One region of the Corynebacterium aurimucosum genome, then DNA from elsewhere that is predicted to be linked to it. Evidence: predicted binding sites of a transcription regulator. Region 1 holds the regulator's gene; each other region holds the start of a gene.
The links. Region 1 encodes LexA, which represses DNA repair genes until DNA is damaged. Its sites were predicted from a motif close to CGAACANNTGTTCG; they were not measured.

Region 1 (2,267 bases):
GACCCACCACGCCGGCTCCGCGACACACTCCGCGGGGAAGAAACACAGGATGGTGCCGAGCTGATCGTGCGCCCCTGTGTTCTACCCTCCGAAGAGAGCGTTCGAACAACAGACGAGCCACGGGAAGAAGTAGGTGATAATTCATGGGTTCGCACCTGGCCCTGCACAGGATCCCAAATTGCCGCCGGAGGGACCAGCACTGCCGTATTGCGAGGCTTCCGACGAACATCCCTACGCAGTACAGAGGCATTATTGAGAGCGATAGCCATGACGGCTCCTTTCTAGTTCTTCCTTCTCCATCGACGCAATATCCGAAGTATAAGAATCCAGGCAGACACTTTCGAACATCACCATCGACCAACCGTGCGATTTAGCGTGTATGTTCGATTTATAGCACCGTCTCGAAAATTTGTCCACAACTCGGCGACGCCAGTCGAACATTTTTTCCTGTCGTGCTAAAAAGGAAAGCGGAAGCACCACCGGCAGTCCCATACATGCCTGGCACGCCAAAGCCTCAACCACGAATGTGCACATCGCAATAGTTTTAGGAGAAAGAATGGCCCGCAAATCCAAGCGAAGCGACCACCCTTCCCTCGACACCCTGTCCGCCCGCCAGCGCCGCATCCTGGAGGTTATCCATGATGCCGTAATGCTCCGCGGATACCCGCCAAGCATTCGTGAGATCGGTGATGCCACCGGCCTACAGTCCACATCATCCGTGGCCTACCAGCTGAAGCAGCTTGAGGAGAAGGGCTTCCTGCGCCGCGATCCAAACAAGCCGCGCGCCGTTGATGTCCGCCACTTCCCCGGTGCCGAAGACTCGAAGAAGCCCGGCCGCAAGACAAGCCAGGCAAACAAGTCTCCGGATCTTTCCACCCCCGATATCCCCGAGGACGCAGCGACGCCGAACTATATCCCTGTTGTCGGCCGCATTGCCGCAGGTTCCCCAATTACCGCCGAAGAAAACGTTGACGCTTATTTCCCCATGCCGGGCGAAATCCTTGGCAGCGGCGAGCTTTACATGCTACAGGTCGTGGGCGATTCTATGCAGGACGCCGGAATCCTCAACGGCGATTGGGTGATCATTCGCTCACAATCCGTCGCAGAGGAAGGCGAGTTCGTCGCCGCTCTCCTAGACGGCGAAGAAGCCACCGTAAAGGAATTTCACCGCGACTCCTCCGGCGTCTGGCTTCTCCCCCATAATAATGCCTACTCCCCCATCAAGGGCGACGAAGCTGAGATCATGGGCAAGGTAGTGTCTGTTTTCCGCAAGCTCTAGGAATCATCACTTCGCAGCCATCCCCAGGGCCCTACCCACCCCGCAGTGCCAGTCCACTCGGTGCGGGCGTAAAGGGCCGGGGGATTGTGTCTTTCTACCCCCTTGTGTGTGTACATGCCCGATTCCTACCGCTTTAGCGTCCGACATCACACATTTACATATGTGCAGGTTATGACGGAATTTTTACACTAAGACAGCAATCTCAATGTGAGTTTTTCTTTGTTTCGTTCCGTTTTCTTCACCTTCAGTGGGACAATAGAAGCATCGCCGCAACATTCGTTGTTCTTTTCGTTCACACGCCCCAGCCCCGTTTCCTTTCCGCGGCGGGCGCAGTGACCACCACAGGCAGACTTCACCGGGAGGAACTATGTACGCAGAAGAGCGTCGCCGACAAATTGCCTCATTGACCGCCGTCGAAGGCCGTGTCAATGTCACCGAACTTTCTGAACGCTTCGATGTTACCGCTGAGACGATTCGCCGCGATCTCGCGGTTTTGGATCGGGAAGGAGTCGTGCACCGAGTCCATGGCGGTGCGGTTGCCTCCCAATCCTTCCAAACCGCGGAGTTAACCCTTGATACCCGTCAACGCTCGGCCACGGGCGCCAAGATGGCCATTGCGCGCGCTGCGCTGGAACAGCTTCCCGATGGCGGCAGCATCTTCCTCGACGCCGGCACCACGACGAATGCGCTTGCTGATCTCATTGGCCAGCGCTATTCGGCAGGTCAGTTCAGCATCGTCTCCAACAGCCTGCCGATCGCCCTTTCGCTAGCCAGCAACGGGGTATCCGAAGTCCAGCTCCTTGGCGGTACAGTACGGGCAATTACCCAGGCCGTGGTTGGTGATACCGCCCTTCGCACCATGGCGCTCATGCGTGCCGACGTGGCTTTTGTCGGCACCAACGCACTGACCATTGATCACGGTCTCTCAACGGCAGACTCGCAAGAGGCTGCGATCAAGTCCGCTTTCGTCACCAATGCGCACCGCGTC
Region 2 (2,267 bases), 1.1 Mb from region 1:
TGTTGATGACAGCCGGCTTGCCCTCGCCATACGCGGCCGGGGTCTGGGCGGCATCCACCGGGGTGACCTTGACCTTGGACTTCTTTTCATCGATGTCCAGCGGGGTGGGGGTCAGCGGGCTACCTTCCTTGAGAGTGACCAGGCCTTCCTGAACCAGCAGGCCGATGGCGCGGCCCTGGTTGGTGGAGTCGTTCGGAATGGCGACTTCCTGGCCCTCGATGTCAGCGAGGTCCTTGTGGTCCTTCCAGTAGATGGCCAGCGGGTAGATCTCGGTGGCGGCCAGCGGCACGAGGTCGGTGCCGTTGCCCTTGTTGTACTCAGCCAGGAACTTCAGGTGCTGGAACTTGTTCGTCGTCAGCTTGCCCTGGTCCAGAGCCTGGTTCGGGGTGTTGTAGTCGGCGAAGTTCTCCAACTTGACGTCGAAACCGGCTTCTTTGGCCAGGTCCTGGAATACGGCCCACTCTTCCATGTTGGCGTCAGTGGTGCCGATGGTGATGGTGGAGTCCTTGGTAATGGCCTCGCCGGATTCCTTGGACTCAGCGGAGTCCGAGGAATCGGAGGAGCAAGCAACCAGGCCGGTTGCAGCGATGACGGCTGCCGAGGTGGCGGCAAGTACGCGACGGATGCTCATGGTGGGTTCTAGTGTCCCTTCTTGGTTTGTGCGGCAAGTCGTGTCACCGCAGGAGTTTGCACTGCAGGAAAAACTAGCAACGATTGAACCGCTTTGTCTATTCAGGGAATTGTTCAACGACAACCTTGACGGGAACCTGTGTTCGAATCTACTGTGTGAGGCTATGAGGTTTAATGGGGGCAAGGCGCTGCCGTGGTCCCGGGTGGAGAGGATCCTCTCTGGTCGCCCGGGCCCCGTCCCGATCTCGGTAGATCATCTGCCGCAGGCCACGGACGCGCCGAAAGTAGGGCATTCTTCCGTGCCTTTCGCGGAGCTGCACGCGGTAAGTTCCTATAGCTTTCTGCATGGCGCCTCCGAGCCGGAGGGACTTGTGGCGCGCGCCGTCGAGCTGGGCTTGCGGGGGATTGCGCTGGTAGATCGGGATGGATTCTATGGCCTTATGAAGTTTGCGGAGGCTGCCGCCAAGGTGGGTCTGCCCGCGGTCTTTGGTGCGGAGCTTAGTCTCGACCCGGCCCCGCTGACTGTCCTGGCGCGCACACCGGAGGGGTACCGGCGTCTATCCCGGCTCATTGCCCGCGCCCACATGGGGGCGGGGGAGAAGGGGGTCGTGTCCTATCCTTCACTGCCGGAGATTGGTGCGCTGCTGCAGGATGAGTGCCTCTTCCTGGTGGGCTGGGAGTGGTCGGAACATTTCGATCATCTGGTCGATGGAATAAAAATAGACAGCATGGTTTTGGAGTACGCATGTACCCAGCTCCCAGAGGACGCGGACCACCACCTACTGCTGGACTCCTTGCCGGTTCCACGCGCCATCGCTACTGCCCACCCGGCTGCCGCCACGCGGGATCGCGCGCGCTTGGCCGAGGCCAAACAAGCCCTGTCCAGACGCCTCGCGCTTGCCGACGCCTCCCCCAACTCCCACCCCATGGGCTCGTCCTGGCTGCGCTCCGGGGAACAGATGGCGTGCCTGCTGCCTGAGCGCCCCGAGCTGATTGCGGAAACCGTTCGCGTCCTCGAAGAATGCAGTTTTACCTGGGAGGCGCTGGCCCCGAACCTGCCTGACTTCGACGTGCCGGAAGGGCATACCGAGATGTCCTGGCTGGAGCACCTCACCTTCGAGCGCGCGGCAGTTCGCTATGCCACGCGCCCTGAGGAGATTCGGCGCAGGGCGTGGGAGCAGATGCGCTATGAGCTGGGTGTGGTCAAGCAGCTGGGATTTCCCGGCTACTTCCTCATCGTGTGCGATCTGGTGGACTTTTGTAAACGGGAAAACATCCTGTGTCAGGGACGCGGGTCGGCGGCGAATTCGGCGGTGTGCTTCGCGCTGGGGATTACGAATGCGGAGCCGATTTCCGCGGGCCTACTTTTTGAGCGCTTCCTCTCCCCGGACCGTGATGGCCCGCCGGATATCGACATTGATATTGAATCGGGCCGGCGCGAGGAGGTTATCCAGTACGTCTATGCCAAGCACGGCCGCGAGAGGGCGGCGCAGGTGGCGAACGTGATTACGTACCGCCGCAAAGGTGCGTTGCGGGATGCCGCCCGGGCGTTGGGCTACCCGCAGGGCTCGGCCGATGCGTGGTCGAAGGGAATTGCGCCCGCACCTTCGGATGTTGAAACCTTGGCTGAGCAGTTC
Region 3 (2,267 bases), 210 kb from region 1:
CTTGCCACTTTACCTGGGCAGGTTCAGGGCTAAGGCGCCAGGTTAAGTGGTGTCGGTTGGCGCGAGCGGCACAGTAGATTGCAGGATTGCGAAGGGGCGGGAATCAGCGGGGTAATGGAGGTCGCGCAGGAAATCGCCAAAGCCCATCTTGCGGTAGAGCCCAAAGGCGGAGTTGGCTTCATGAGGAACTTCTGGTGTGGAGAGCAAAATATAGCGAGCGGGAAGATTCCAGGCTAAGGCTTCTAGTAGTGCGCGGCCCAGGCCGTGGCCTTGTTTCGCGGGGAGCACGTGGATTTCTGCCAGCTCGAAGTAATTGTGGAGAATCTCTTCTTGCTCTGGGGTAGGGCCGCCGCAGGCGGCGAGTGCACGGCGGAGCTGTTTATCCCACCAGGTATCGGGGGTGCCTAGGAAGCCGTAGGCAAAGCCGGCGATGCCATATTCATCGGTGGCCACAACGCAGGAAAACCCTGGGCGTATGAGATCTGCGCGCCATCGTGAGATGGACCCCTCGCGCACCGAGGGGTTGTAGTCCATCGCTGCAATGTAGATATCTACCAAGTGCGGGAGGGCAATGGCGAACTCTTGGGGGCTTAAGCGGCGCAGCGTGTAACTCACATGTCTAATAACAACAGATTCTCGCGGTATGTGAAAGCACTCGGGGAAACTTCCATCAAGCGTCGTGGTGTGCGTGTTCGAAAACATTCGAAATGATGCTTTAAAACCATTGTTTAATTCGAACACGTGATCTAAAATTGGAGGTGGATGTAGGAAGGTGGTTTTAAGGTGAATCGCAACAACGAACAACAGCAGACAATCAACAGCATCAACGGCACAGTCTTTATCGACAAACTGAGGAAGAAGCCCAAGGGGGAGAGGACATGGCACAGGTAATCTCAGCAACAGCGGCGGCCCGCAGCCGGAACCGTGAGGCTATGCAGCGGGTGCAGCGAGACCGTTTTGTGAACCAAGCACTAGACCTCTTAGCGGATGCGCGGAGAAGCGCAGCGGAGGGAAGCTTTGCGGATGCATTGGAAATGGCTTACCGCGCCTCGCTACGTGCAGCCGGGGCACGCGTGGCGGCGTCCACGGTGTCGCGCCGCCGGCGCTTGCCTACTTCCGCCTGGGAGCAGGTGGCTCTCATTGGCCTGGCTGATGCGCAGTGGGCAGAGGAGTTTAAGGAGTACTCCCGTGTGCGCTCACGTGTGGCCTCTGGGCTAGATCCGGTCCCTGAGCCGGATTCGGTTTATCAGTACTTAGCGCTTGCCGCACGTTATGTGGATGCGACTGAGTCCGAGCTGGGCTTCGGGGTAATGGCGGCCTAAGACTGGGGCCGGGGTCATAGGCCGTGAGGGGGTAGTGCGGCCAAATTATGGACTGTCTTTGTGGGAACTATCTCGCTATCCTTGACGTTATAGAGGTAGTAACCCACATTCCCAGTATTACTACCTAAACCCCAACCCATTACGGAGGACGCTGTGGCCCTTTCTGAGCACGAACAGCAAGCGCTGCGTGAAATTGAACAGTCGTTGCTGGCCAATGATCCTGATTTTGGCGCGTCTGTGTCCGGTGAAACATCTTTCGGCGGAAACTCGGGTGCCATCACCCTCCGCGGAGTGGCCTTGATTGTTGTTGGTCTCTGCATGATGGTGGGCGGTATCGCGTTGGCTCAGCAATCTCTGTGGTTTGTCAGCCTCTCCGTCCTTGGCTTCCTCGTTATGTTCGGCTCCGGTGTCTGGATGCTGCGCGGAAAGTCTGAAGATTCTCTGGTTGCAGTCGGCACGCATGCCCCTGCGCGCGGGCACAACAAGCAATCCAAGAAGGGCGGCAGCGGCGTTGGAAACCGCCTGGAAGACAATTTCCGCCGTCGCTTTGAAGAACGCTAGGCCCCAAATAAGGCGCTCATGGGCGTTGTATAGATAGCTGTACTCTCGCCCCGCAGCCCTCCGCGTTAATTCGCGGAGGGCTGCTTTGCTCTTAGCTGTTCTTAGTCGGTTTTATCTGTCCTGGTCTGCTCTCATCCGCGGAGGAGGGTGGGGCACAATGGCATCGGCCATTGCATAGAGAGTCTGTGTCGCGCTATCGAGCTGCTCCGGAGAGCGCTCCGCTAGCTCCGAAGCCCGAAGGATGGCTGCGTTGAGCAGCGAAATGTCTACCGCGGAAATACCGGGACAGAACGCATCAACGATGGAGGCGAAGCCGTCATGAGAGCGTTGCACTTCCTCGTCAGCAAAAGCTCGGGGGAAGTGTTGAGCGGCAGTCATCAAATG

Region 2: CAURIM_RS02550 (error-prone DNA polymerase) is a predicted target of LexA. The motif match lies at 763-776, and genes of this name have one in related genera.
Region 3: CAURIM_RS08765 (SAV_6107 family HEPN domain-containing protein) is a predicted target of LexA. The motif match lies at 735-748, and genes of this name have one in related genera.

Annotation. Positions count from the first base shown of each region.
Region 1 is NZ_CP047048.1:1,650,643-1,652,909, forward strand. It holds gene lexA (transcriptional repressor LexA) at 557-1,279, shown strand; gene sugR (transcriptional regulator SugR) at 1,647-2,267, shown strand, end outside.
Region 2 is NZ_CP047048.1:523,275-525,541, forward strand. It holds gene CAURIM_RS02545 (MetQ/NlpA family ABC transporter substrate-binding protein) at 1-631, opposite strand, end outside; gene CAURIM_RS02550 (error-prone DNA polymerase) at 795-2,267, shown strand, end outside.
Region 3 is NZ_CP047048.1:1,862,593-1,864,859, reverse strand. It holds gene CAURIM_RS08770 (GNAT family N-acetyltransferase) at 43-615, opposite strand; gene CAURIM_RS08765 (SAV_6107 family HEPN domain-containing protein) at 879-1,322, shown strand; gene CAURIM_RS08760 (DUF3040 domain-containing protein) at 1,476-1,883, shown strand; gene CAURIM_RS08755 (TetR/AcrR family transcriptional regulator) at 1,995-2,267, opposite strand, start outside.